One region of the Micromonospora sp. NPDC020750 genome, then DNA from elsewhere that is predicted to be linked to it. Evidence: riboswitches for the same ligand, from Rfam matches in the RefSeq annotation. Region 1 holds a riboswitch; each other region holds the start of a gene.

Region 1 (7,092 bases):
GCTCGAGCAGTACCGTCGCCGTGGCGGCGAGCTCGTCCGCCTGCACGTCGAACGCGCCGAGCCGCTCGGCAGCTTCACCGGCTGGACGCCCGCGCGTGCCGTCAGCCAGTGGACCGTCACCAAGGGAGAGTCATGACCGTCCATTTCGTCGGGGCCGGACCCGGTGCCGCCGACCTGCTCACGCTGCGCGCGGTGCGCCTGCTCGAGGTTGCGGACGTGTGCCTGTATGCGGGCACCTACCTCGACGCCGACGTGCTCGGCCACTGCCGCGACGACGCCCGGCTGGTCGACACCCAGCACCTCGACCTGGACGAGATCACCGCCCACCTGGTGCAGGCGCACGCCGACGGGCTGGAGGTCGTGCGGCTGTGCTCGGGCGACCCGTCGCTGTACTCGGCGGTACATGAGCAGGCGCGCCGGCTCGACGCGGCGCAGGTCCCGTGGGACGTCACGCCCGGTGTGCCCGCCTACGCGGCTGCCGCGGCGATCGTCGGCGCCGAGCTGACCGTCCCCGAGCTCGCCCAGTCGGTCGTGCTCACCCGCGCTCAGGCCCGTTCCACGGTCATGCCGCCGGGGGAGCAGCTCGCCGCGTTCGCCGCGACCGGCGCGACCCTGGCCCTGCACCTGGCCATCACCCGCAGCCGCGAGCTGGCCGCCGAACTGGCCGAGCACTACGGCGACGGGTGCCCGGTCGTCGTCGTGTCCAAGGCGACGCAGCCGGATCAGCTCGTCCTGCGCGGCACGCTGGCCGACATCGGCGACCAGGTCGAGGCCGCGGGCCTGCGCCAGGCCGCGGTCATCCTGGTCGGCCCCGCGTTGGCTCCCGACGTCCGCGGCGGTGAGTCGTTCCTGTACGCCGCCAGCCGCGAACGTCGCGCCCGCGGCTGACTAGGCGACGAAGCGCGGGCTCCAGACACGGCCGGCCGCCGTGACGCGCGTCGACGAGGCGCCGACGAGCAGCAGGCACTTCATGTCGATGGTCTCGGGGTCGAGCTCGCCCAGCGTCGTCACGGTGAGGCTCTCCCCGGCGCGGCCGACGTCGCGACCCACGACTACGACGGTCTCGGGCGACTTGTGCTCCAGCAGCACTGCTCGGGCCTGCGCGACCTGCTCGGTGCGCGAGCGCGAGCGCGGGTTGTAGAGGGCGAGCACGAGGTCCGCCTCGGCGACGGCGCGCAGCCGCTTCACCACGACGTCCCAGGGCTTGAGCCGGTCCGACAGGCTCATCACCGCGAAGTCAGCGCCGATGGGGGCGCCGGCACGCGCCGCGACCGCTTGGACGGCAGAGATTCCGGGCACGACGCGCACGGCGACGTCCGCGTAGCGCGGGTCCTCCGCGGCCTCGAACACCGCCGACGCCATACCGAAGATGCCCGCGTCGCCGCCGGAGACGACCGCGACGCGCTCGCCGGCGAGCGCCAGCTCGAGCGCCTCGCGGGCCCGGTCCACCTCAACCGTGTTGCCGGACGCGTGACGCACCAGGCCCGGGCGCTGCGGGACGCGCTGGACATACGGTCCGTAGCCGATGACGTGGCCGACCTCCGCGAGCACCTGCGACGCCTCGGGGGAGAGCCACTGGTCGGGACCGGGACCGAGGCCCACGACGACGACTTCGGCACCGGCGACGGGCTCGGTGACCGCACTCGCCGAGCGGTCGTAGCGCGCCACACCGGGACGGGTGTCGCCGGGGACCAGGACGATCGAGAAGTACGGCACCGTATCGGGGTCCACGTCGGCGACCGGGAGCACCCGCTGGGCGTCCATCGACGCCCGCTCGACGTACCAGGACCCCTCGACGCGTCCGGCCTGTTCGAGCGCCGAGCGGACCTTGGCGAACGTGCGGCCGAGCTTCATGATCACGGCGCCGTCGGTGTCGGCGAGGCGCCGGGCCAGCTCCGGCTCGGGAAGCGTGCCGGGCAGCACGGTCAGCACGTCGGTCTGCCGGACCAGGGGCAGGGCGGTCGTGGCCGTGGCGGCCGCGAAGGCGGGTACGCCTGCGACGACCTGCGTCTCGAACTCGTCCGCGAGCCGGTCGTGCAGGTACATGAACGAGCCGTAGAGCATCGGGTCGCCCTCGGCCAGCACGACGACGTCGCGGCCCGCCCTCAGGTGCGCGCGGAGCCGCTCGCCGCACTCGGCGTAGAAGTCCGCCATCGCGCCGGCGTACCCGCCCGGGTGGTCGGTGGTCTTCGTCGTCACCGGGTAGACGAGCGCCTCCTCGATCACGTCGTCCGGGAGCAGGCCGGCGGCGATGCGGCGCGCGTTGGACTGCTTGCCGACGCCCTGGTGGTAGGCGACGACGTCCGCCGCGCCGATCAGCCGGGCGGCCTTCAGCGTGACGAGCTCGGGATCCCCCGGGCCGACCCCGACGCCGAACAGCCGGCCGCTCACTCCGCCTCCTGGGCCAGGGCGTTGAGCGCCGAGGCGGCCAGCGCCGAGCCGCCGCGACGCCCGGTCACCACGAGATACGGCACGTCGAGCCCGGGTGCCTCGGCGGCGAGGTCGATGAGCGCCTGCTTGGACTCGGCCGCACCGATGAAACCCACCGGCGTGCCGATGATCGCGGCCGGCCGCGGTGCGCCGTCACGCAGCATCTCCAGCAGGTGGAACAGGGCCGTGGGGGCGTTGCCGAACGCGACGACCGCACCCTCGATGTGCTCGGCCCACAGAGACACCGCCGCCGCGGACCGGGTCGTGCCCCACGCGCGGGCGAGCGCCGGGACCTCGGGCTCGCGCAGGAAGCAGCGGACCTCGTTGTCGCGGGGCAGCCGGGCGCGGGTGACGCCGGCGGCGACCATGTGCGCGTCCGTCAGGATCGGCGCTCCCGCGTCGAGCGCCGCCCGGGCCGCCGTCACAAGACCGGGATGGATCACCAGGTCCCGCGTCAGGTCGGTCTGCCCGCACGCGTGGATCATCCGCACCGCGACCTTCTCGGCGTCGGTCGGGACGCGCGTCAGGTCGGCCTCGGCGCGGATGGTGGCGAACGAGTCGGTGTAGATCGCCGCGCCGTCGGTGACGTAGTCGTAGCGGCGCGTCGGTGGGGCGAAAGTCATGCATTCTCCAGATCGGGGACGAGCAGGGTGCGCCGTGGCGTGACGACGAGGTCGCCCGCACCGAGGGCGCGGACCTCGTCCATGAAGCGAGCATCCACCCGGCCGTCGGGGACCGCGAGGTGCAGCGCGACACGGCCGTCGTCCTGCGCGATCCTGCCAAGCGGGGGTGGTGGCGTGCTCACCCGGGTCCCCGCGGCACGCTCGAGCACGGTGCCCAGCACTGCCGCGCCGGAGCCGGGCAGCTCCTCGACGTGCCAGGGAGAGCTCGGTTCGCTACCGGCGAGCCCGGCGAACCGCACGGCGAGTGTCGTCAGCGCCGCAGCGGCCTCGTCCAGCGGGACCACCGGTCCCCACGACGTCCCGGCGCGTAACTGCGCGGTGCTCGCGTCGAGCGCCACGAGACCGAGGTCCAGGTCGCGCTCGACCAGGTCGCCGCGGCCGTCGTCGAGCACGAACAGGAACCGGCCGGCCAGCGCGGCGAGCAGGGGCTCCGCGCACAGCCGGGCGTCGAGGCCAGCGATCACCGGACGCAGGTCGGCGCGGCCAGCGCGGCGTCCGGTGAGCGGTGAGGCCAAGATGTTGCGCACCCGCTCGTGCGACGTCGACGGCACGAGCCCGGTTGCCATGATCACGTCCACGACCGCGTCCGGCAGGCACCCGTCGTCGTGCTCGATGCCGCGCACCTGGAGGTTGGCGCGGCTGGTCAGGTGGACCGCGCCGTCGCCGTGCTCACCCGCCACGCGGACGAGTGCGCCGAGCGCCTCGGTCGTCACGGCGCCACCGGGGACGCGCACCCGGACGAGCGCGCCGTCGTCGGCGATCCAGGGGCGCAGCAGACCGGGACACAGGTCACGGCGGGTCCTCTCGGTCACGGCGCCATCGTGCCAGAGCCCGTCTCGGGCACCGTCGGTCGGCGGTGCTACGTTCGTCACGCCAGCCAAACTCAGCCATGAGCCAGGGAACCCGGTGAGAGTCCGGGACTGACGCGCAGCGGTGAGGGTGACGGGCGGAGCACGACGCCACTGGACCAACGGTCTGGGAAGGCGCTCCGTCCGGTTGATCCCAAGTCCGAAGACCTGCTGGCCGCAGACCCCGTCTGCGACACCTGCCCATCCAGGCCTCGCGCACAGGCCTCCGGACGAAGGAAGACCGTCGTGGCTCGTTATCCTCGCTCGCACCAGACCGGATCCTCCCACCAGGTTCTGCCCAACTGGCTCGTCCGCTCCTGACGTCGTGAGCGTCCTCGTCCACGTCGCGACCGCACTGCCCGACGCCGCCCGATCAGCGGTGCTGCGCCGGGAGGCCGAGGCCGCCGGTGCCCGTCTGGCATTCCTGCAGGTCGGCGAGCCGACACTCACCCACGTGCTCGACCTGGTGCACGCCGACGGCGTCCGAGAGGTTCGCCTCGAGCCGGTGAGCACCGACGACCTGACCTACGCCCGCTCGTGGGTGGGACGCGTCGCCGGCCACTGGCACCGCCAGCAGATCAACCCGCCGGTCATCCGGTTCGGAGAGCGGACCATCACCGGCCGCGAGGCGCCGTTGTCGTCACCGGCGTGGGACGCGCCCCCGCCGTACCGGCACCATCTGCTGCTGTGCCGTGGCCCGCGCTGCAGCGCCCGAGGTGCGGACGAGACCTACCGCGCGCTCGTCGGCGCGCTCGTCGAGCACCGGCTCACTGACTCCGACGTCCTCATGGCGCAGACCGGGTGCCTGTTCCCGTGCAACCACGGCCCCGTGGCCGTCGTCCACCCCGACGGCGCCTGGTACGGGCCGGTACGACCCGGCGACGCGGCACGGCTGGTCCGTGAGCACCTCTGCGCCGGTCGCCCGGTCGACGACCTGCGCCTCGACTCCCGGACCAGCTCCACCGAAGGAGAAGCATGACCCGCATCGCTCTCATGTCCACGTCGGACACCGACCTGTTGTCGGCGCGTGCCAGCGGCTCGGACTACACCTGGGCCAACCCTGCCCGGGTGACCGACGAGCGCCGCGACGCCCTGACCGCCGAGGCGGACCTGGTCGTGCTGCGCGTGCTCGGTTCACCCGAGGACGTGCGGGATGTCGCCGCCCTTGTGCGCGAGGCCGGGCGTCCCCTGGTCGTCCTCGGCGGGGAGCGGACGCCGAACGCCGCACTCATGGAGCTGTCAACCGTGCCGATCGGCGTGTGCGCCGAGGCACACCGCTACCTCGCCGAGGGAGGCGCGGAGAACCTGGGTCAGCTGCACGCCTTTCTCTCCGACACGGTGCTGCTGACCGGCGAGGGCTTCGAGCCGCCGGCCGTTCTGCCCGAGTGGGGCGTCGGCCGGCAGGCAGCCGGGAGCGATGTGCCACGGATCGGCGTGCTGTACTACAGGGCACACGAGGTGAGCGGCAACAACGCGTTCGCGCACGAGCTCGCCGACGCGATCGACGCGACCGGCAAGGCCGTCGGCGTGCCGATCTTCGTCTCCTCGCTGCGGGCGGCGCCCGACGAGCTGTTCACCGAGCTCGCCACGCTCGGCGCGATCATCGTCACCGTACTCGCCGCAGGCGGCTCCAAGCCCGCCACCGCCGGCGCCGGTGGCGACGACGAGTCCTGGAACGTCGAGCGGCTGCGCGCGTTGGACGTCCCGGTGCTGCAGGCGCTGGCGCTCACGTCCAGCAAGGCCGAGTGGGAAGCATCCGACGACGGCGTCACCCCGCTCGACTCCGCGACCCAGATCGCCATCCCCGAGTTCGACGGCCGGCTCATCACCGTCCCGTTCTCGTTCAAGGAGGTCGACGCCGACGGTCTGCCGCGCTACCAGACCGACGCCGAGCGGTGCGACCGCGTCGCGGGCATCGCGGTGAACCACGCGCGGCTCCGACACGTTCCACCGGCCGAGCGCAAGGTGGCCCTTGTCCTGTCGGCCTACCCGACCAAGCACAGCCGCATCGGCAACGCCGTCGGCCTCGACACGCCCGTATCGGCGATCCGGCTGCTGCGCGCGATGCGCGACGCCGGCTACGACCTCGGCGCGCCCGGCGAGATCCCCGGGCTCGACCCGCTCCCGCCGGTCGAGAGGGAGGACCCCGACACGACGGCCGGCAACGCGCTCATCCATGCGCTGATCGAGGCCGGTGGCCAGGACGAGGAGTGGCTCACGCAGGCCCAGCTCAGCGGGTCGCACGTGCGCATCGGCCGCGACGACTACCTGCGCTGGACCGCCCACCTGCCGGACGAGCTCCGTGACGCCATGGTCGAGACCTGGGGCGAGGCCCCCGGCTCACTGTTCGTCGACGACGCCGGTGACATCGTGCTGGCCACGCTGCGCGCGGGCAACGTCGTCATCCTGATCCAGCCGCCACGCGGCTTCGGCGAGAAGCCGGTCGCGATCTACCACGACCCCGACATGCCACCGTCGCACCACTACCTGGCGGCGTACCGCTGGCTCGAGCACGGCTTCGGCGCCGACGCGGTCGTGCATCTGGGCAAGCACGGCTCGATGGAGTGGCTGCCGGGCAAGAACGCCGCGCTCTCGGCCGGGTGCGCCACGGACGCGGCCATCGGCAGCATGCCGCTGATCTACCCGTTCCTCGTCAACGACCCCGGCGAGGGCGCCCAGGCCAAACGCCGCGCGCACGCCACGATCGTCGACCACCTCGTGCCGCCGATGGCGCGCGCCGAGAGCTACGGCGACATCGCCCAGCTCGAGCAGCTGCTCGACGAGCACGCCAACGTCGCGGCCATGGATCCGGCGAAGCTGCCCGCGGTCCGCCAGCAGATCTGGACGCTCATGCAGTCCGCGCAGATGCACCGCGACCTCGGGCTGGAGGAGCGACCCGACGACGAGGAGTTCGACGACTTCCTGCTGCACGTCGACGGCTGGCTGTGCGAGATCAAGGACGTCCAGATCCGCGACGGGCTGCACGTGCTGGGCCAGGCGCCGACGGGGGAGGCGCGGGTCAACCTCGTACTCGCCGTGCTCCGCGCCACGCAGGTGTGGGGCGGCCAGAACCGCGCTCTGCCCGGCCTGCGCGCCGCCCTGGGGCTCGCGGAGGACGCCCCTGTCCCCGC
Region 2 (7,092 bases), on a different contig from region 1:
ATGTGTGATGTTGACCTTGCAAATACACGCCCATGAGCCACGGACTTTCGGGCGGGATCTGGCCCAGAGGGTGTCCCAACGAGGCCGAGACTGTCAAGAGCGCCAATGGTTTTCTGCGTAACGGCCTGTCGCCCCGCCATGGGCGGCGTCCTTGAACCTGCCAGGCAGCTGATCGGCGAGGTTGAGTTGAGGCCTGCCCGTCCGAGGGGTCCCAGTACTCCAGCCCAGGATGTTGACCTTGGCTGAGCTGCAGCTAGACGCGGTGCGGGCACCAAGCCAGCCGCCGTCGAGCATGGGCCGCTGCGCACCAGATCGGTGAGGTCTCGCTCGGGCCGCATCGGCGCGAGCGCGATCGGGCGTCATCTACATGCCGTGGGTAGTCGGCGAGTCCACTACGGTTTCGGGACTCCGAGAGCGGAAGGATGAGGGTTCGTGCTCTGCCCGGCCACTGCAGGGCATCGCTGGCGTCCGCTCGTCAGGCTGCACAAGCGCGTGGAAAGCCGCCGTTGCAGGGGGCCGGGCGGAACTCGGTCGAGCTCCGCCCGGCACCGGCGGACCTCGGCGGCGGCGACGAGGTGTCGCAGGGACGCTGCGACCTCGAGGTAGCCGCGGGTCTTCGGGCCGTAGTCGGGGTTCACCCACAGCCGTCCGGCGGGTACCGCCGCGACGGCGCGGCGCAGGGCCTCAACGACCTCGTCACGGGACGGCAAGCGCGGCGAGTGGATGTCCCACACGCCGGGGCCGACTCCCCGGCGGTAGCCGAGGGCGGCCAGGTCGTCGAGGACCCGTAGGCCGGGGCCACCAACTGGGTGGCGTCGCACGAACAGCACTTCCCCGATCACCTGTGGTGCCGGTGGACGTGGCCGCAACCCGCAGCATCTGATGCGGTCGCTGTTGCGTCAAGATGCGCACCATGGCGTTCGGACGTGGCCGGCTGAGGCATGCCCGGCTGGTTGAACAGCTGAAACTCGTCATCGTCGAGGTGGGGCGGTTGCGGGTGGTGGAGGTGGGGCGTCCCGGCGCGAGGATCATCGCGCCGGGACGCCCTGCTCTCAGGCGTGGTAACGAGCCACGCCGCCTGGCTCACTCCGCAACCAGCTGGCGCCGTCCAGGACGATGCCACCCTTTCTTACTGCCAAACCTTGCAATAAGGGCTTCAGTCGGGCGGCGGACCAGGTGGGCCGGCGGCTGCGGCGTTCGCGATGTGCAGGCTCAGTTCCTGCACGATCTCGTCCATGGTCTCGCCGGTCTGGGTCCGCAGGATGCTCAGCGCCAGCTCGGCGAGCAGCTGGAAGCCGCGGGTCCGGCAGGCCTCGTCCGGGAACGCCTCGAGCAGTGCCTGCGCGCCGGCGAGGTCACCGCGGTGTTTGGCCGCGATGACCCCGGCGGCGCGCTGCGCGGCCCAGAACGCCGCCTGGGCGTCGGCGTCTGTCACTGGCCGGTGCCGTCAGGGAGCGACGATGAGCGGGTTGCCGGCCGCGCGGGCGGCGTCGAACCGCTTGATCACGTCGGCCCAGTTGACCAGGTCCCAGAGCCGGTCGACGTAGTCCGGCCGGACGTTCTTGTACTGCAGGTAGTAGGCGTGCTCCCAGGCGTCGAAGGCCAGCAGCGGCGTCGAGCCCTGCCCGACGTTGCCGTGGTGGTCGTAGACCTGCTCCACGATCAGCCGCTGCGACAGCGGCTCCCAGGCCAGGATGCCCCAGCCGGAGCCCTGCACGCCCTTGGTCGCGGTCGACAGCTGCCCGGCGAACGCGTCGAAGGAGCCGAAGTGCTCGTCGATGGCGGCGGCCAGCTCGCCGTCGGGGCGTCCGCCGCCGTCCGGGGACAGGTTGTTCCAGAAGATCGAGTGCAGGACGTGGCCGGAGAGGTTGAACGCCAGGGTCTTCTCCAGGCCGACCAGGGTGCTGAAGTCGCCTTTGTCGCGGGCCTCGGCGAGCTGGTCGAGGGTGTCGTTGCTGCCCTTGACGTACGCGGCGTGGTGCTTGGAGTGGTGCAGCTCCAGGATCTGGCCGGACATCGCCGGCTCGAGCGCACCGTAGTCGTAGGGCATGTCGGGAAGCGTGTAGATCGCCATTGCTGCCTTCCTTCTTCTGCCTGGCTTTGGCTATTGCCACTATCTTGCAACATCATGATCCGGGCTGTCCGGTAAGGCAGACCTACCTCCACGAAGGAGAGGCGTCGGCGTCGACACCGGCAGGGAGGGACATTGAGGCCGTGCTGGTCAGCATCGGTGGGCAAGCAGAGCCGTGCCACGCGACGCCTGCCGATGACGTACGACCCCGAACTCCGCTCCTGCCGGGTGCCCTGCAGGTTGACCGTCCAGGGGCGAGGCCCTGGTTCCGACGTGACCCACCAGGGCGGTTGCGGGCCACCTCGGGTCACGGCAGGTGTCCGACTAGGCTCGGCCTCAGCGCTGGTTCATCCTGCCCAGGTGGTGGGGTGTCGTAAGAGGGAACCCGGTGGGATTCCGGGACCGCCCCGCAGCGGTGAGCGGGAACGACCGCTGTCAACAGCACTGGACCCGGTGGGGTCTGGGAAGCGATGGCCAGTAGGAGACCGGGAGACCGGTTGTGCCCGCGAGTCCGAAGACCTGCCCGCGTCGCGTGCACGATCGTGCACGCTTGCCGTCGGCTTCGCGGGAGGGCCGGACGAGCGACGAACGCGCCACCGGCGTGTGCCGATCGCTGTCCCCTGTGCTCCGGCGGTGCCGCTGTCCCAGGACCGGATGGCGATGTCCACTGCCTTGGTGGGGCGTCTGCCGTCGGCGTCGGAGTCGACGCTGTCGCAGATCATGGACCAGCACCACACGAACCTGATGGGGACGGTGCACGGTGGCCGGATCCTCAATTTGATCGACTCGGTGGCGGGTGTGGTCGCCGCCGGGATTCCGACGGTCCGGCGGTCACCGCGGCGATGGACGAGACGGCTTCCTGCAGGCGGTTCGGGTCGGTGACGTCGTGCACGTGCGGGCCCGGATCACCTGGGCCGGACGTAGCTCGATGGAGGTCGCGGTCACGGTGACCGCCGACCGGTGGGACCGGGCGGTGCCGGCGACGATGGTCGCGACGTCCCACCTGGTGATGGTCGCGATCGACGACGACGGCAGACCGCGGCCGGCGCCGCCGTTGCTGCCGCAGACCGACGAGGAGTACCGGGATTTCCGGCGGGCCGAGATCCGGCGTGAGCACCGCCTCGCTCTGCGCCGCGCGCTCGCCGACTCCGCCACCGACGGTGCGCCAGGACGATCAGCTGGGTGACGGCCGGCCAGCGGATGAGGTGTTGCCGATCAGGGCTCGGGCCAGAGGCGCGGACGAATCGGCACCGAGTTGCAGGGGCGATGGTGGTACGTCGGCCCGTACGAGGAGGTCCCCGACGGCGGCGATCATCGCGCCGTTGTCTGTGCAGAGCCGAGGTGAGGGAACCCGGAGATGGATGCCTGCTTCGGCGCAGCGTTGTCGGGTGAGGGCGCGGATTCTGCTGTTGGCGGCGACGCCGGTTTCGTCGCAGAAGGTCCCGATGCCGAGGACGATCGGCACCTCAGTCCCCGGTCGGGGTGCCGGTGCCGACTCCGGGGTGTTCAGCGCTGTCGGCGAGGATCTGTTTGCGTTGACGGGCGGGGAGCCGGTCGACGTAGGCGAGACCGTCGAGGTGGTCGACCTCGTGCTGGAAGCAACGGGCGAGGGTGCCGGTGCCGTCGAGCCGGATGGGGGCGCCGTGCAGGTCGACGCCGGTGACGCTGGCGGTGGCGGCGCGGGCCAGTTCGGCGTGCTGACCGGGTACGGAGAGGCAGCCTTCGTCGTCGAGGACCAGTTCCCGCTGTTCGGGCAGGTGTAGGACGGGGTTGATCACGTGGGCGATGGTGTGGGCGCCGGTGGCGTCGGGGCAGTCGACGACGAAGATCCGGGCGTCGACGCCGATCTGGTTGGCGGCCAGGCCCACCCCGTGGGCGGCGTACATGCTGGCGAACATGTCGTCGACGAGTGCGGCGAGCGCATCGTCGAAGACGGTCACGGGTGCGCAGCGGCGGTGTAGGACCGGGTTGCCGTAGCGGGTGATCGGCCTCGGGGTGCCGGAACGCTTCTCCACAGTTGCTAATAATATGCAATAGCCAACGCTGTGCAGACTGGGGTGGCTGGTGCGCACAGCGGAGCTCAAACGGCGGTTCCTCGCACACTCCGAGGCGGCAGGCAGGCAGGCTGGCTGGCGCGGGGCGTGTCGGTACCGGAGATCGCGGCGCGTCTACTGGTGGCGCAGAGCGCGGTGCACGGCTGGCGTTGACACTTCCCGGATTGAGCTTGCCGTCCGGGTTGCCGTCAGTCTTCAGTCGGGCCCGGACGGACCCCTGGTTTCGTTCTTACATGGTTCACCCGCCCCGATCGTCCTGACCGTCCAGAGGTACACGTCAGCGCAGCGTCGCGAGTGTCGTCGCGAGCCGGTCGAAGACGACCTCGTCGACGGTCGCTCCGGCCTGCCGGAGGGCGAGCACGGCCGCGCCGACCACCCCGTCGGGGACGATGCGTACCTCCGCAGTGGTGCCGTCCCGGGCGTACCGGGCCGCGATCTGGTCGGCCAGCGTGCGGTGCCGGGTGAGGATGCCGCCGCCGAGCGTGATCACGCCGCTCAGGCCGGGGGTGACCACCGCGTCGAGGGTGCGCAGCAGCGCGTCGGCGGCGTCGCGGACGATCTCGTCGGCGATCTCGTCGCCGACGGCCTCGAAGGCCAGGTGCGCGAACTGGGCGAGCTGCACCGGACGGATCGCGTAGAGGGTGTCGAGCGCGTACGAGACGATGGCCGGGCGACCGTCGGGATCCGGAGCATGGCCCCCGGCCTGGCCGAGTTGGTCCAGGAGTAGTCCGGTGAGCGCGGTGGCCGGACCGCGGCGGTCGAGCTCGGCCAGCGCCGCCCGGACCACCCGATGTCCCATGTAGAAGCCGGAGCCGTCGTCGCCGAGCAGCCAGCCGAGCCCGTCGGCGGTGGCGATCATCCGCCCCCGCTCGACCCTGATGGCCGCCGCGCCTGTGCCGGCGACGAGCGCGTAGCCGGCCTCCCGGTACGTGCCGGAGAAGAAGGTGGCCAGCAGGTCCGATTCGACGACCGGGGTCGCGGTGATGCCGAGCGCCTTCAGCGGCGCGGTGAACGACTCGACGTCCATGTGCGGGCTCGCGCCGGCCATGGCGAACACGACCCCGCCGATCTCCTCACCTGACACGCCGGCGGCCGCCAACGCGGCCGCGGCACTGGCCGCCACCGAAGCGGCCGCGTGTACGGGGCCGGCGGAGGTCGGGTTTCCGCTGCCCGTGCGGGCGTAGCCGAGACACCGGCCCTCGGCGGTGACGACAATGCTACGGGTCGAGGTGCCGCCGGCGTCGACGGCGAGCAGATCAGGCATCGTTACCAACCCGTGACCTGCGGTTCATTGCCCCCACCGAGATCCTGCAATTAGTTTTCACGAACCAAAGCTAACAGTGATAGGACTTTTCATCATCATGTCTTCGGCTGAAGTACCCCCGGCACAAACGACTGCCGAGTTCGGCGTCAGCAGTCGCATCCGGGCGCAGCTGTCACACATGACGCAGTCCATGGCCAAGATCGGTCAGCTCCTCCTGGAGAACCCCGAGCTGCCGCTCCAGTTGTCGATCACCGAACTCGCGGAGCGCGCGGGCACCTCGGCGGCGACGGTGACCCGTTTCTGCCGGCTGATCGGCTACGGCGGCTACCTGCCCCTGCGGGTCAGCTCGGCGGCCGACCTTGGGCGGTCGAGCGCGCAGGACACCTGGGAGCAGGTGATCGGGCACACCTTCCACCCGGGGCAGGACCCCGCCGAGGTGTTGCGGATGCTGCTCAACGCACACGTCGGCGCGTTGCAGGCCACCGCCGATCTGGCCGACCTCGGCCTGTTGCAACGGGTCGTCGCCGCCATCGCCGCCAGCTGGCACGTGGACATCTACGGCATCGGCGGCAGTGGGCTCGTCGCCGCCGGCATACATGAGCGCCTGTACCGGATCGGGATCAACGCGCATGCGTGGACCGAGGTGCACCTCGGCCTCACCAGCGGCGCGCTGCTGGGGAAGGGCGCCGTGGCGATCGGCATCTCCAACAGCGGTCGCACCAGCGAGACAGTGGAGATGCTGGCGCTCGCCGGTTCGCAGGGCGCGCTCACCGTGGCCCTGACAAGCGATCCCAGCTCGCCGCTCGCCGCAGCCGCCGACATGCACATCCAGAGCTACGCGCCCGGCGAATACCTCCAGCCCGGGGACTTCGCCGCGCAGCACGCCCAGCTGTTCGTGTTCGACCTGCTCTACCTGATGGTCGCGCAACAGAACTTCGAACGCACCACGACCACGCTGGCCCGGACCGCTGCGGCCATCGCCACCCATCGCGAAACCCAGTCCCGGCCGCCGCGTACCGCGACCGCCTCCCCGACGAACGGAACGCCTTCCTGATGACGACCCTCTTCCGTGACTATTCCACGCATGTCTCCAGCCGCCTCCGCGCCATCGACGAGGAGGCCCGTTCGGGCGGCCTGGACGGGGCGATCGAGTTGATCGTCAACGCGATCGAGAACGACGGCGTGCTACACGCCTTCGGCACCGGTCACTCCGAGGCCTTCGCGATGGAGATCGCCGGCCGGGCCGGCGGGTTCATCCCGAGTCACGCCATCGCGCTGCGGGACCTGGTCCTGTTCGGTGACCGGAGCGACGCCTCCATCCTCGTCGGTGCCGAGTTGGAACGTGACAACAGCATCGTGGACGAGCTCTACGACCTGTACGAGATGCACCCGGCCGACGTGTTCCTCATCGCCTCCAACTCGGGCGTGAACGGCTCGATCGTCGGGCTCGCCCTGCGCGCCAAGGCCGAAGGGCATCCGGTGATCGCCGTGACCAGCCTCGAACACACCAACGCGGTCGCCCCCAAGCATCCCAGCGGGAAGCGACTCTCGGACGTCGCCGACATCGTCCTGGACAACCGTGCTCCGTACGGAGACGCCACCCTCGGCCTCGGTGACGGGCTCGGGGTGGGGGCGGTCTCGTCGATCACCGCTGCTTACCTCGCGCAGCTGCTGACCATCGGCGCGGCGGAGCGCATCCGGGC
Region 3 (7,092 bases), on a different contig from region 1:
CTTCTTCGGCTTCGGCAACACCGTCACCGTCTCCGGTGAGGCCACCGCGCGGGCCCTCACCGAGGACCCGTAGGAAGGGAAGGAACGCCATGGCCGCACCGGGTCGCTCCGCCGCACGGCGGACCGGACAGGTCCTCACCGGGTTCGGCGCGCTGGTCGTGCTGATCGCGGTGCTGGTCGGGGGGCCGGTGGCGCTGATCGCGTTCGCCGGCAACCCGCTCCCCGACCAGGTACCCACCCTCGCCGAGATCGGCGTCACGCTGACCAGCCGGGACGACGGCCAACTGTTCCTGCGGGCGCTGGCCCTGGTCGGCTGGTTCGGCTGGGCCACCTTCGCCTTCTCGGTGCTCGTGGAGTTGGGCGCGCAGTCGCTGCGCCGACCGGCACCCCGGCTGCCCGGAATCAGCCGGCAGCAGCGGGCCGCGGCGGCGCTGGTCGGCTCGGTGGCCCTGATCATCGCGGCGAGCCCGGCGGCGGCCAGCGCGGCGACGGTGCTGGCCGGCCCGTACCCGACGGTGGCGCAGCCGGCCGTCGCCGCGGCGGCCCCGATGGCCCGGCCGGTCAGCGCGACACTTCCGGTCGGCGCGCGGACGGCGCCGCCGGTCGTGGTCACCACGGCGGCCCAGCTACCCGAGCCGGTGGAGCCGACGGTGTACCAGGTGGCGAAGGGCGATTACCTGGGCGAGGTCGCCGAGCGCTACCTCGACGACTTCGACCGGTACCGGGACGTGGCGAAGCTGAACGGGCTGCACGACCCCGACCGGATCCGCCCGGGGCAGCTCATCAGGCTGCCCGACGGCGCGGGCGACGCCGGGGCCCGTACGCACGCCACCGGCCGGCTGGTGGTCCGGCCCACGGCCCCCGCCCCCGGCGGCGCGGTCACTCCCCCGCCGGCGACCCCGGCCACCCCGCCGGCTGCCGAAGCTCCGGCGACCCCGGCGGCGACGCCGCCGGCCACCCGCCCGGCGCCCGCGCCGTCGGCCACCCAACCGTCGGCCGAGTCGACCCGCGGCAGCCAGCAGGTGGCCCAGCCGCCCTCCGGGCCGCAGCCGGCGATGGCCGCTGGGGCGTCCCGGGCGAGCGAGGAGGACCAGGTGAACCGTCCGCTCGCGGTCTCGGCGGTGCTCGCCGTGGCCAGCATCGTCGGGGCACAGATCGGCGCGGTCCTCGGGCTGCGCCGCCGGCCGGGCATCGCCCGGGCCGCCGCCGGCGCGCGGGCCCTGGTCTCCGGCCGGCACCGCCGGAACTGACGCCGGCCGCCCCCACCCCGCCTCCCCTGCGCGCACTTTCACGGAATGTGTGGCCATGGCGCGCGCCGATGCCACACATTCCGTGAAAGTGCGCGCAGGGCGGGCCCGGCGGGGTGGCGGGAGCGGGGTGGCGGGAGCGGGGTGGCGGGAGCGGGGTGGCGGGAGCGGGGTGGCGGGAGCGGGGTGGCGGGAGCGGAAAGCTCAGGGCAGTCGGGCCTGCAACACCCCGTCGACCACCCGGGTCGGCAGGATCTGCTGGTCGTTCCCGGACGGCCCGTGCATGACCTCGCCCCCGTTGAGCCGGAAGGCGCTGCCGTGCCACGGGCAGACCACGCAGGCGTGCCCGTCGATCTCGGTGACCTCGCCCTCGCCGAGCGGACCGCCCTGGTGCGGGCAGTGCTCCAGCATCACGGTGACCTCGTCGCCGTGCCGGTAGAGGATGACCGAAACGTCGTCCACCTCGCGGGTGACCAGCTTCCGCTGCGGCAGCATGGCCATGTCCGCGAGCGGGTGCCAGCCGTCACTGATCCGGTTCAGCTCGGACACGCTCTGGTTGACCTGGGCCCCCTGCTTGTACGCCAGGTGCCCCCCGAGGTAGGCCCCCGCGCTCGCCGCGGTCAGCCCGAGGTACGCCAGCGCCCGCCCGGTCCCGTGCCGCCCACGCAGCCGGGCGGCCAGCGAGCCGGCGTACAGGGCCAGGCCGACGGTGTTGGAGGCGGCGTGCACCAGGCCGACCCGGCGCTGGTCCCGGGTGAGGGCCGCCCAGTCGTTCAGCCCCGCGACCGCCGCCGGGAGGGCGCCGACCGTGCCCAGCCCGACCAGCGTGGTGGCCGCCCGACGCTGACCGGGCATGAGGTCCAGCACGGCGGCGCTGATCCAGGCGCCCACCGGCACCTGCACCAGCGCCGGGTGCAGCGGATGCCCGAGGAAGACGCCGTGCAGCAGGTCGCGCACCCGCTGCGGGCGGATGGTGGCCTGGACGGCGCGCTGCAACCGGTCCCCGACCCGGTCCAGCGCCGGATTCTGTTCGATTCTCGTCAAGAGTGCCCGCATCCCGTCCGACTTCCCGGCAGGAGCGGTCGCAAACCGGTCGGCGGTGACGAGCTTGTCGCCGTGCGTGTCGGCCGGCCGTCCGGGGACGCGGCCGACACCGTCGCCGACCCGCACGTCACCGCCCCGGGTGCCGACGGTGGGGTCCCGCGCCACCGACCGCCCGGCGGCGCGGGACCCGGCGACTACTGCCAGGGGCCGCTGCGGCAGATGAACCTACCGGTGTCGCTGTACTGGGTCACGCTGCCGTCGAAGTAGCTGTAGCTGACCCGCACCTGCAGGCCGATGTTGGAGAAGGGGCAGCTGGCGAAGAGCGTCGGTCCGGCGCTCGTGAAGGTCCCGACGCTGCCGGAGTACCAGGTGACCGTCCAGGTCGTCGTGCCGGTGCTGGTGGCGTCGCAGTAGAACTGCGACGCGCCGGACTCGCAGAAGGGCGCGGGGGCGCTGGCCAGGGCCGGGGTGGCTACGGCGGCGGTCAGGCCGAGGGTGGTGAGGACGGAGGCGAGCAGGACCCTGACGGTGGCACGCATGAAGATCCTCCCGAACGTAGCGGGTTGAGGACTGAGGGTGAATGCCACGCTATCTCAGCAATCGAGGTTCATGAATCAGCCGTTCGCCGGTCGGTCGCCGCCCAACGGTCGTGGTGCACCGCCTCGGCGAGGGGACGCTTCCGCCGCCACCCGTGCCGTTCCAGGTCCGGCACGGTCGCCAGGTGGGTGACTGGCCCGAGGCAGAGCCACGCCACCGGCCGGATGCCGTCCGGGATACCGAGCAGCCCGGCCAGGAACGGTTCCCGGTAGAAGGAGACCCAACCGACGCCGAGCCCTTCGGCGGTGGCGGCGAGCCACAGGTTCTGGATGGCCAGGCAGACCGAGTAGAGCCCGGCGTCGGCGATGGCGTGCCGCCCGAGGACGGCCGGGCCGCCCCGCGCCGGGTCGTAGGTGACCACGATCGACAGGGTCGACTCCAGCACTCCGTCGATCTTGATCCGGGCGAACCGCTCGGCCGCCTCGCCGTCGAGGGTGGCAGCGAACGTGTCCCGTTCGGCCTGGACGTGCTCGTGGAACCGGCGGCGGATCCCGGCGTCCCGGACCAGGACGAAGTCCCACGGCTGCGAGTAGCCGACGCTGGGCGCGGCGTGCGCCGCGTCGAGGATCCGGTGCAGGGTGTCCGCCGGCACCGGCTCTCCGGTGAACTCGGCCCGGACGTCCCGGCGGCGGTGGATGGTGTCGTAGATGTCCACAGGCAGGCTCCCGCTGCGCTCGGCCCACCGCTGTGGTGGGCACCCGACGCGAGGCCGGTCTTCGGACTCCCGGATCGACGCCCGACCGTCCGCCTTCCCAGCCGTGCGGCCAGTGGCTGCGCGTGACGCGCGTGGACGGCGGCTCCCCGGTCACCGCGGCGGGCCCGTGCCGGATTCCCACCGGCTTCCCGATTCTCCCCGCAGGCGCGGGGCACCTCACATGATCGTGCCGCCGCCGATGGTAGCGCCGCGCCCGGTGCCGGCCGGCCCGGCTCCGCCCGTGCGCCGTCGGGGCGGACGGGCCGCTACGGTCGATGTCGGGGTGTCCACCACCACCCCGAGGGCCGGCCCGCCGGCCACCTCGGCCCGCACCGCCGGCCCGGCGGCCCGCGGCCGAGGGTCGAGCCGCCCGACCAGGAGGGACGCCGATGGGGGTACGGATCGAAAGCGCCGGGGCCATAACCACGGTGATCCTGGACCGGCCGTCGGCCCGCAACGCCGTCGACGGGTCGACCGCCCGGGCCCTGGCCGACGCGTTCCGCGCCTTCGATGCCGATTCGGAGGCGGCGGTGGCCGTGCTCTGGGGGGCGGGCGGGACGTTCTGCGCCGGCGCGGACCTGAAGGCGATCGGCACCCCCGGCGGCAACCGGGTCGAGCCCGACGGCGACAGTCCGATGGGCCCGACGCGGATGCGACTGTCCAAGCCGGTGATCGCGGCGATCTCCGGGTACGCCGTGGCCGGCGGGCTGGAACTGGCCCTCTGGTGCGACCTGCGGGTGGCCGAGTCCGACGCGGTGCTCGGGGTCTTCTGCCGGCGCTGGGGGGTGCCGCTGGTCGACGGGGGGACCTTCCGGCTGCCCAGGCTGATCGGCGAGAGCCGGGCGATGGACCTGATCCTCACCGGCCGACCGGTGCCGGCCGAGGAGGCGTACGCGATGGGTCTGGTGAACCGGCTGGTCGCGCCGGGTGAGGCCCGGGTGGAGGCCGAGCGGCTGGCCGCCGGGATCGCCCGCCACCCGCAGACCTGCCTGCGCAACGACCGGGCGGCGGTGCTGGCCGGCGCCAACCTGACCGAGCCGGAGGCCTTCGCGGTCGAGCTGGCCCACGGCGCGGAGTCGCTGGCGGCCGACGCGGCGGCGGGCGCGGCCCGCTTCGCCGCGGGCTCCGGCCGGCACGGCGCACCCGCGTCTCCCTGATCGTCCGCACCGCACCGGCACGACGCCGTGCGCGTCGGACGATCCGAGAACCAGCGGCGGCGCTACCTCAGCTTGCGCAGGGCGTCCTCGATGGCGCGGTGGAACGTCGGATACGCGTAGATCATGTTCCGGAGCTGGGTCAACGGGACCGCCGCGTGTACCGCCACCACCAGGCCCGACAGCACCTCGCCGCCGGCCGGGCCGACCGAGGTCGCGCCGACCAGGACGCCCCGGTCGGCGTCGGCGACCAGCTTGATCAGTCCGTCGGCCCGGTGGATCCAGCCCCGGGTGGACGAGCCGAGCTGGCTCACGCCGACCTGCACGTTGATGCCGCGCTCGCGGGCCTGCCGCTCGGTCAGCCCGACCGCGCCCACCTCGGGGTCGGTGAAGGTGACCCGGGGCAGCGCCCGGTAGTCGGCGTGCGGCACGCCACCGGCGATCCCCGCCCCCGCCGTGCTCGCCGCGCCGCCGACCGCGCTGGCGGTGCCGCTGGCGTCCGGGCCGGACCGCGCCCGCCGGGCGTGGTCGAGCACGTCGGCGACCACGATGGCCGCCTGGTACATGGCGATGTGGGTGAACGCGCCCTCGCCGGTCAGGTCGCCGACCGCCCAGAGGCCCTCGGCGGCGCGCATCCGGTCGTCGACGGCGAGGTACCGCTGGGACGGGTCCACCCCGACGCCGTCCAGCCCCAACTCGTCGAGGTGCGCCCGCCGGCCGGTCACCACCAGCAGCTTCTCGGCGGTGAACTCGACGCCGCCGGCCGCGCTCAGGGTGAACGCCCGCCCGTCGTGGTCGACCCGCTCGGCCTTCACCCCGGTGGAGATCCGCACCCCGTCCGCGCGCAGCGCGGCGGCGGCCACCTCGGACGCCTCGGGCTCCTCGACGGCGAGCACCCGGTCCGCCGCCTCGATCACCGTCACCGCCACCCCGAACCGGGCGAAGACCTGGGCCAGCTCCAGCCCGATCGCGCCGCCGCCGAGCACGAGCAGCGACCCGGGCAGCTCCTCGACCTCGACTGCCTGGTGGTTCGTCCAGTACGGGGTGTCGGCGAGCCCGGCGATCGGCGGCACGGAGGGCCGGGTGCCGGTGCCGAGCACGATCCCGTGCCGGGCCTGGAAGACCTGGTCGCCGACGCGTACCCGGCCGGGGCCGTCGAGCCGGCCGCTGCCGCGCACGAACCGGCCGCCCTTGCCGGTGAACCGTTCCACCGCAACCCGGTCGTCCCAGGTGTCGGTGGCCTCCGCGCGGATCCGCTTCGCCACCGGCGCCCAGTCCGGCTGGACCTGGGCCGTGCCGGCGAACTCGTTGACCCGCCGGGCCTCGGCGACCGCGTTCGCCGCCCGGATCATCATCTTGCTCGGGATGCACCCCCAGTACGGGCACTCCCCGCCGACCAGGCTCCGCTCGATGCCGACGACGTCGAGGCCCGCCTCGGCGAGGCGCCCGGCCACCTCCTCGCCGCCGACGCCGAGCCCGACCACGACCACGTCCACCAGTTCCGCTTCCACCATGCCGCCAGCATTCCGCACCGCGCCACCGCACCGCACCGTGTCGCCATGTCGGTGCCCGCGCGTCTCCCCTACCGTGGCCGGATGCGCCCACGCTTCGGCCCGGTCCGGGACTGCTTCCACGACCTGTTCTCCGCCGGCCGGGAGACGGGGGCCGGTCTCGCCGTCTGGTACGACGGCCGGCCGGTCGTCGACCTCGTCGCCGGCGCCGGCCGGCCGGGTCGGCAGTGGGCGCCGGACACCCTGGTCAACGTGTACTCGGTCGGCAAGCCGGTGGCCGCGCTGTGCCTGCTGGCGCTGGTCGACCGGGGCCGGATCGACCTCGACGACCCAGTCGCCGACCACTGGCCGGGGTTCCGCGCCCCGGCGACCGTCCGGCAGGTGCTCAGCCACACCGCCGGGCTGCCGGCGTTTCCGGTGCCCCGCCCGGCCGGGGCGGTCGCCGACTGGGACCTGCTCTGCGCCGACCTGGCCGCCGCCGAGCCGCAGTGGGAGCCGGGGTCGGTCGCGGGCGAGCACGCCTGGACGTACGGGCACCTGGTGGGCGAGCTGGTGCGGCGGGTGGACGGGCGGCCGGTGGGCCGGTTCCTGGCCGAGGAGATCGCCGGCCCGTGGCGGCTCGACCTGGCCTTCGGCCTGGACGCGGCGGACCAACGGCGGTGCGCCGAGCTGTCGTACGCCGATCCGGGCTGGCCGGCCCGGGCGCTGGGCGAGCCGGGGTCGCTGCGGGCCCGGGCGCTGGGCAACCCGGCGGGCGGGCTGGACCTGGCGGTGCTGAACAGCCCGCTGTGGCGGGGCGCGGAGATGCCGGCGGTGAACCTGCACGGCACCGCCGCCGCCCTGGC
Region 4 (7,092 bases), on a different contig from region 1:
GTTGTCGGTGGCCCGCACCCGGAAGTCGTACACGCCGGGCGTGAGCGGCACGGTGGTGTAGGACCAGTTGTACGACGGGGCGTTCAGGTTGATCGGTGAGACCCGGTGGTACGCCGCGATCGAGTCGGCGCCCCACGTGCCGTCGGCCGCCAACGCCTCGCGCGTGGTGTTGTTGCGCAGGTAGATCTCGACCGACTTCAGGGTGCCGTCGTCGCTGGCGGTCCCCGAGAACGTGATCGAGCCGCCCGGCGCGACGGTGACCGGCGCGGCGGCGGTGGGCGGCGTCATCGGCGTGGGGGTGCTGACGGCCACCGACGGCGCGACGCCGGTCGCCGAGATGATCCAGTCCCGGGTGTCGCCGCGCAGGTCACCCTGACCGGCGTTGTCGATGGCGGTGGCCGTCATCTTCCACTCGCCCTCGGTGGGGAGGGCCACCTCGACCTGCCAGGTGGTCGACAACGCGCCGATGACGTCCGGCTCGCCCCGGAAGGTGTTGTAGACCGGTGCGGCCGTCCCGTCGTCCTGAAGGTACTGGTTGTCCGACCTGCGGAACGAGTACGTCATCGCGCTGACGCCCTTGTCGTCGCTGGCGGTGCCGGTCGCGACGAAGCTCTGGGCGGCGACCAGGCCGGCGGGCGGCGAGGTGATCTTCGTGGTCGGCGGCAGGTCGTCGAAGCTGAAGGTCTCGATCTTCTTGACGGCCTTCGAGGCATCGCTCTGGCCGTTGTTACCGAACGTCTTCGCCTGGACCTGGTATTCGCCGACGGGCAGCGACACGGTGAGGGACCACGAGGTCGAGGCGGTGTTCACCGCTGCGACTGTCGCGTTGATGCTGTTGGCGGCGCCCCACGTCGTGAGGTCGTCCTGCAGGTACTTCTTGGAACCCCGGTTCTGGATCTCGATCCCGACCTTGGTGACGCCGGCCGGAGCGGTCGCCTGCCCGCCGAGCGCGAACGGCGCGTTGGCCTGCTTGACCGTCCCCTCGATGGGGGTGACGATCGTCGTGTCGACCGGCGAGGGCGCGGGTGCCTGGGTGAGGTCGAAGAACCCGACCCGCCCCGCCGGCAGGCCGCCCTTGGTGTTGCCGTCGCCACCGACGAAGAGGCCGCGCGGGGTGGCCAGCATCGCCTTCTCCCCCTCGTACGAGCTGGAACCCGGGTTCCACTCGATCGCCGTGCCCGTGGCCGGGTCGAGCGCGCCGAGGTGGTCACGGCGGACCACCTGGTCGCCGAGACCGTAGCCGCTCAGGCCCTGGCCCGTGCCGTACCCGACGTTGTCCAGGCCGGGCCACGGGACGTTGGAGGTCGGCGATTCCTGCCAACTGAAGTGGCCGCCGACGTACACGGCCGTCTCGGTGATGGCGACCGAGTAGATGCTGTCGAAGTGACGCGACACCCAGATCGGCGCGACGTGGTCGGCGCCGGTCACCGGGAACGCGATCGCCGTGTCGTTGATCGGCGGGCGGTCGCCTCCCGAACCGCTGGTGACGACGAAGTAGGAGTCGTCCGGCGCGACGTCACCGGCGAAGACCCGCTGGATGCCGCCGACGAAGGAGAGGTTGTCCTCCCACAGGCGGGTGCGCCACGGCAGGAGGGCCTTGGTGGCGGTGTCGACGAGACCGACGCCGTAGCGGTCCTGGCCGGCGATCTGGCGACCGGTGTGCACGACCAGCAGCCTGCTGCCGTTGTGCGTCAGCTTGAGCTGCTGCACGGTGAGCATGCCGCCGACGCCGATGCCGCCGGACAGGGGCAGGTTGAATCCGCTGTCGACCGCCCCCGTCGTCGGGTTGAGCGCGACCAGCCCGGTGCGGTTCACGCTGTTCACCTTCGTGAACTGGCCGCCCACGTACACCGCGGTGCTGCTCACGGCCAGAGCGGTCGCGCGCCCGTTCCCCTGCGCGGTGAACGCCGCGATCGGAGCGCCGGTGACCGGGTCGAGCCGTACGATCTTGCGCTTCGTCAGGCCACCGACCGTGTTGAACGAGCCGGCGACATAGAGCGACGAGCCGTCCGGCGAGGCCTCGACGGCCTCGACGGATCCGTCGAACGTCGGCTGGAAGCCGGTGTCGACCAGGCCCGTGTCGATGTTGTAGGAAGCCAGCGACGGCTGCGCCACCGGCGTCCCCCCGACGTTGGCGATCGCGGTGAAGGAGCCGGCGATGAAGACCCGGTTGCCGATCACCTCGATGTCGGTGATCTCGCCGTCGGTGATCCGCGGTACGTCATTGCGCGGCGTGCTGGGAACCAGCCCGGTGTGTCCCGGCACCGACAGTGCCGCGGCCGTGCGGACGGCCGTGCGCGTCGCATCGCCGCCGATCGTTCTCGTGGCGGCGCGAGCGCTGGCGCTCGCGACCTCGTCGGCGGCACTGCCCTGCACAGTGCCCGCGGCCGCCGGTTGGCCTGTCAACAGCACAGCCCCGGCGACCAGACCCGCGATGGCGCGGCTCCGAACGTGCATCGAGACAACCCCCTGTAAAACGCCTGAATCGCGTCGCCGGGTCGATTCCCGGCGACGTCCATCCCCTGGCGTGCCGGAAGTCACCGTAGGAGGTCACGGTCCAATGTGCACTGAGGCTCGTCGGAAACCCGACCGATCGACATCCGTTCCGGCCCTACCGGCCGGGCCCGCCGCCCTTGGCTCCAGACCCGCTCCGCCAATCGGATCGGATCGGTGCGGCGAAGGAATCGACGAGGCTTCACCGCCGTGGCCGCCGACACGCCCGGACTCGACATGTGGGGTGTGACAACGCCGTAGTCCCTATATATGGTGTCGACCGTAGCTGGTTCGGCCGCTCATCCGGGGCGGTCGAGGCAAGAGGGAACCCGGTGGAAATCCGGGACTGCCCCGCAGCGGTGAGTGGGAACGACCGCCGTCATCAGCACTGGGCCGCCAGCGGCCTGGGAAGCGACGGCCAGTAGAAGACCGGCGAGCCCGGTCGCGCCCGCGAGTCCGAAGACCTGCCAGCGCGCCGCGCACCCATACCGGGGTGGGCGGCGGTCCGAGGCCGCGTGGGACGGCCGACGCCACCTGACCCGCGCCCCGCCGGCGTGACGTCCGCCGGTGTCTGTCTCCACGCGTCCGAAGGCCATCAGGTCCCGAGCCCGCGAGGAGTGAGTGGTGGCAGTCACCGAGGTTGTCCCGGCCGATGGCATGGTGGCCGACGAGGCAGCCCTACCGGGCCCGCGGCGGACGCAGATGCGCGTGCGTAAGCGCGACGGCGGCACCGAATCGGTCGATGTCAACAGGATCGTCGGAGCGGTCGAGCGGTGGACGGTCGGCCTCGCCGACGTCGACCCGTTGCGGGTGGCGACACGGACGATCAGCGGCCTGTACGACGGCGCGACGACCGCCGAGCTGGACCGGCTGTCCATCCAGACCGCAGCCGAGATGATCGGTGAGGAGCCGCAGTACTCGCGGCTGGCCGCCCGCCTGCTGGGCGGCTACATCGACAAGGAGGTCCGCAGGCAGGGCATCGGGTCGTTCAGCGAGGCGATCCGACGGGGACACGTCGAGGGCCTCATCGGCGACGGCACCGCCGCGTTCGTCGCCGCCAACGCCACCCAGCTCGATGACGCCGTCGACCCCCACGGTGACCTGCGGTTCGAGTACTTCGGGCTGCGCACGGTCCACGACCGGTACCTGCTGCGGCACCCGACGAGCCGGCTGGTGGTGGAGACCCCGCAGTACTGGTTGCTGCGGGTGGCGTGCGGCCTGTCCCACGCCCCGGACGAGGTGATCGAGTTCTACCGGTTGATGTCGAGCCTGGCGTACCTGCCGAGTTCGCCGACGTTGTTCAACTCCGGCACCCGGCACACCCAGATGTCCTCCTGCTACCTGGTCGACTCCCCGCGCGACGAACTGGACTCGATCTACCAGCGGTACGCGCAGGTGGCGAACCTGTCGAAGTTCGCCGGCGGCATCGGCATCGCGTTCTCCCGGGTCCGGTCGCGGGGTGCGCTGATCCGGGGCACCAACGGGCAGTCCAACGGGATCGTGCCGTGGCTGCGGACGCTGGACGCCTCGGTGGCGGCGGTCAACCAGGGCGGCCGGCGCAAGGGCGCGGCCTGCGTCTACCTGGAGCCGTGGCATCCGGACATCGAGGAGTTCCTGCAACTGCGGGACAACACCGGTGAGGACGCCCGGCGCACCCACAACCTGAACCTGGCCAACTGGGTCCCGGACGAGTTCATGCGCCGGGTGGAGGCCGACGGGATGTGGTCGCTGTTCGACCCGGACGTGGTGCCGGAACTGCCGGACCTGTGGGGGGACGAGTTCGACGCGGCGTACCGGGCGGCCGAGGCGCAGGGCCGGTACGTGCGGCAGGTGCCGGCGCGGGAGCTGTACGGGCGGATGATGCGGACCCTCGCGCAGACCGGCAACGGGTGGATGACGTTCAAGGACGCCGCGAACCGGCTGTGCAACCAGACCGCCGAGCCGGGCAACGTGGTGCACCTGTCCAACCTGTGCACCGAGATCATCGAGGTGTCCAGCGACGCCGAGACCGCCGTGTGCAACCTCGGCTCGGTAAACCTCGCCGCCCACCTCACCGACGGCGGCATCGACTGGGAACGGCTGCGCGCCACCGTCCGCACCGCCGTAACGTTCCTCGACCGGGTCATCGACATCAACTACTACCCGACCCCGCAGGCCGCGGCGAGCAACCCCCGCTGGCGGCCGGTCGGCCTCGGCCTGATGGGCCTGCAGGACGTGTTCTTCGCCCTGCGGCTGCCGTTCGACTCCCCGGAAGCCCGGGAGCTGTCCACCCGGATCAGCGAGGAGCTGTACCTGACCGCCCTGGAGACGTCGGCCGACCTGGCGGAACGCTTCGGCGCCCACCCGGCCTTCGCCGAGACCCGGGCGGCACGCGGCCAGCTCCAGCCGGACCTGTGGGGCGTGACGGGCAGCCAGGCGCAGCGCTGGGGGGCGCTGCGGGAGCGCGTCGCCGCGCACGGCCTGCGCAACTCGCTGCTGGTGGCGATCGCCCCGACCGCCACCATCGCCTCCATCGCCGGCTGCTACGAGTGCATCGAGCCGCAGGTGTCCAACCTGTTCAAGCGCGAGACCCTGTCCGGGGAGTTCCTCCAGGTCAACACCGCTCTCGTACGCGAACTGAAGGCCCGCGGCCTGTGGACCGACCAGGTCCGCTCGGCGATCAAGCGCGCCGAGGGATCGGTGCAGGGCATCACGGAACTGCCGGCGGAGGTCCGGCAGCTGTTCCGTACGGCCTGGGAGTTGCCGCAGCGGGCGCTGATCGACCTGGCCGCCGCCCGCGCCCCGTTCATCGACCAGTCACAGTCGCTGAACCTGTTCCTCGCCGCTCCGACGATCGGCAAGCTCTCCTCGATGTACCTGTACGCCTGGAAGGCCGGGTTGAAGAGCACCTACTACCTGCGGTCCCGCCCCGCCACCCGGATCCAGCAGGCCACGGTCGCACCCGCCGGCCCGGTCAGCCCCGCCGGCCCGGTCAATGCCGTCAGCGCCGTCGGTGTCGTCGCGGCGGCGGTGACCGTCGACGAGGCGGTGGCCTGCTCCCTGGAGAACCCCGAGTCGTGCGAAGCCTGCCAGTGACCGCCCCGACCGACGCCACCGCCACCGACCCGAGGACCACACACATGCTGCTCGACCCGGGGATGGACCTCACCCTCCGTCCGATGCGCTACCCGCACTTCTTCGACCGGTTCCGCGACGCCATCCGCAACACCTGGACCGTGGAGGAGGTCGACCTGCACGCCGACCTCGCCGACCTCGACCGGCTCTCCCCGGCGGAGCGGCACCTGGTGAGCCGCCTCGTCGCGTTCTTCGCCACCGGCGACACCATCGTCGCCAACAACCTGGTGCTGAACCTCTACCAGCACGTGAACTCGCCGGAGGGCCGGCTCTACCTGTCGCGGCAACTGTTCGAGGAGGCCGTGCACGTCCAGTTCTACCTGAACCTCCTCGACACGTACGTGCCCGACGAGGCCGAGCGGTTCGCCGCGTTCGACGCCATCGAGAACATCCCCTCGATCCGGCGTAAGGCCGAATTCTGCTTCCGCTGGATCGACTCCCTCCAGGACCTGCGGGAGCTGCGCTCGAAGCAGGACCGGCGGGTGTTCCTGCTCAACCTGATCTGCTTCGCCGCCTGCATCGAGGGGCTGTTCTTCTACGGGGCCTTCGCCTACGTCTACTTCCTGCGCTCCCGGGGACTGCTGCACGGCCTGGCATCCGGCACCAACTGGGTGTTCCGCGACGAGTCCATGCACATGGCCTTCGCCTTCGACGTGGTCGACACCGTCCGCCACGAGGAACCGGACCTGTTCGACGACGACCTCGCAGACCAGGTACGCCTGATGCTCACCGAGGCCGTCGAGTGCGAGGTCCAGTTCGCCGAGGACCTGCTCGGCCACGGCGTGTCCGGGATGTCCCTGGCCGACATGCGCCAGTACCTCCAGCACGTCGCCGATCGGCGGCTCGCGCAACTCGGCATGCCCGTCCACTACGGGTCGACCAACCCGTTCGCGTTCATGGAGTTGCAGGACGTGCAGGAGCTGTCCAACTTCTTCGAACGGCGGGTGTCGGCGTACCAGGTCGGGGTGACCGGCGCCGTCGCCTTCGACGACGACTTCTGAGCCGACCGCGACAGGCGAATCCCCAGCAGATGTCGGCGATCTCGCTTCCGCGTCATGGCCTCGTCTGCGGGGGTTCGGATGTCAGTCGATGGCGGGACGGAAGATGATCGCGACGCCGAGGGCTTCGCTGGCCGGTACGACGATCTCGTCCGGTCGGGGCGTGCGGTATGGCACCCCTGCGGTCCGTAGATGATGCTCGGTCTGGGAAATGTCGTGTACCGCGACCGTGTACCCCACGAAAGCGGGCAGGGCCGGCGGGCGCTCGCCGGGCAGGACGTCGGGCAGCGCGGACTCGGCGACGACGATCACTGAGGCGTCGCCGAGGTCGAAGGTTCGGGTGGAGCCGTTGCGGTGGGCGGCGCGGCCGAGGTACGTCTCGTAGCGGCGCTCGACGTCGGGTAGGGCGTCGTCGGGTACGCACAGTAGGCATCCGATCAGGTCGACGGCGCCGTTGGCGTGTTTCGGGTGCTGCTGCCCCTCGACG

What was found. A riboswitch is a leader RNA that binds a small molecule or an ion and turns the genes downstream of it on or off. The one in region 1 is predicted to bind cobalamin.
Region 2: linked by a shared signal. The riboswitch ahead of ACH4T9_RS03035 (acyl-CoA thioesterase) and the one ahead of ACH4T9_RS24865 ((2Fe-2S) ferredoxin domain-containing protein) in region 1 are both predicted to bind cobalamin.
Region 3: linked by a shared signal. The riboswitch ahead of bluB (5,6-dimethylbenzimidazole synthase) and the one ahead of ACH4T9_RS24865 ((2Fe-2S) ferredoxin domain-containing protein) in region 1 are both predicted to bind cobalamin.
Region 4: linked by a shared signal. The riboswitch ahead of ACH4T9_RS00795 (ribonucleoside-diphosphate reductase subunit alpha) and the one ahead of ACH4T9_RS24865 ((2Fe-2S) ferredoxin domain-containing protein) in region 1 are both predicted to bind cobalamin.

Annotation. Positions count from the first base shown of each region.
Region 1 covers NZ_JBIRTH010000008.1:364,288-371,379, reverse strand. The annotation lists gene cbiE (precorrin-6y C5,15-methyltransferase (decarboxylating) subunit CbiE) at 1-136, shown strand, start outside; gene cobM (precorrin-4 C(11)-methyltransferase) at 133-888, shown strand; gene ACH4T9_RS24880 (precorrin-2 C(20)-methyltransferase) at 889-2,391, opposite strand; gene ACH4T9_RS24875 (precorrin-8X methylmutase) at 2,388-3,053, opposite strand; gene ACH4T9_RS24870 (sulfite reductase subunit beta) at 3,050-3,925, opposite strand; cobalamin riboswitch at 3,971-4,152, shown strand; gene ACH4T9_RS24865 ((2Fe-2S) ferredoxin domain-containing protein) at 4,287-4,940, shown strand; gene cobN (cobaltochelatase subunit CobN) at 4,937-7,092, shown strand, end outside.
Region 2 covers NZ_JBIRTH010000001.1:636,669-643,760, forward strand. The annotation lists gene ACH4T9_RS03020 (hypothetical protein) at 393-842, opposite strand; gene ACH4T9_RS03025 (superoxide dismutase) at 1,157-1,435, opposite strand; gene ACH4T9_RS03030 (superoxide dismutase) at 1,448-2,074, opposite strand; cobalamin riboswitch at 2,398-2,613, shown strand; partial or broken gene ACH4T9_RS03035 (acyl-CoA thioesterase) at 2,726-3,257, shown strand; gene ACH4T9_RS03040 (hypothetical protein) at 3,246-3,536, opposite strand; gene def (peptide deformylase) at 3,538-4,086, opposite strand; gene ACH4T9_RS03050 (N-acetylglucosamine kinase) at 4,403-5,389, opposite strand; gene ACH4T9_RS03055 (MurR/RpiR family transcriptional regulator) at 5,487-6,443, shown strand; gene ACH4T9_RS03060 (sugar isomerase domain-containing protein) at 6,443-7,092, shown strand, end outside.
Region 3 covers NZ_JBIRTH010000007.1:220,609-227,700, forward strand. The annotation lists gene ACH4T9_RS22405 (hypothetical protein) at 1-73, shown strand, start outside; gene ACH4T9_RS22410 (LysM peptidoglycan-binding domain-containing protein) at 90-1,250, shown strand; gene ACH4T9_RS22415 (DUF2231 domain-containing protein) at 1,452-2,303, opposite strand; gene ACH4T9_RS22420 (hypothetical protein) at 2,486-2,830, opposite strand; gene bluB (5,6-dimethylbenzimidazole synthase) at 2,899-3,543, opposite strand; cobalamin riboswitch at 3,578-3,777, opposite strand; gene ACH4T9_RS22430 (crotonase/enoyl-CoA hydratase family protein) at 3,972-4,739, shown strand; gene ACH4T9_RS22435 (dihydrolipoyl dehydrogenase family protein) at 4,802-6,247, opposite strand; gene ACH4T9_RS22440 (serine hydrolase domain-containing protein) at 6,332-7,092, shown strand, end outside.
Region 4 covers NZ_JBIRTH010000001.1:158,592-165,683, forward strand. The annotation lists gene ACH4T9_RS00790 (hypothetical protein) at 1-2,541, opposite strand, end outside; cobalamin riboswitch at 2,764-2,980, shown strand; gene ACH4T9_RS00795 (ribonucleoside-diphosphate reductase subunit alpha) at 3,151-5,568, shown strand; gene ACH4T9_RS00800 (ribonucleotide-diphosphate reductase subunit beta) at 5,613-6,608, shown strand; gene ACH4T9_RS00805 (VOC family protein) at 6,690-7,092, opposite strand, start outside.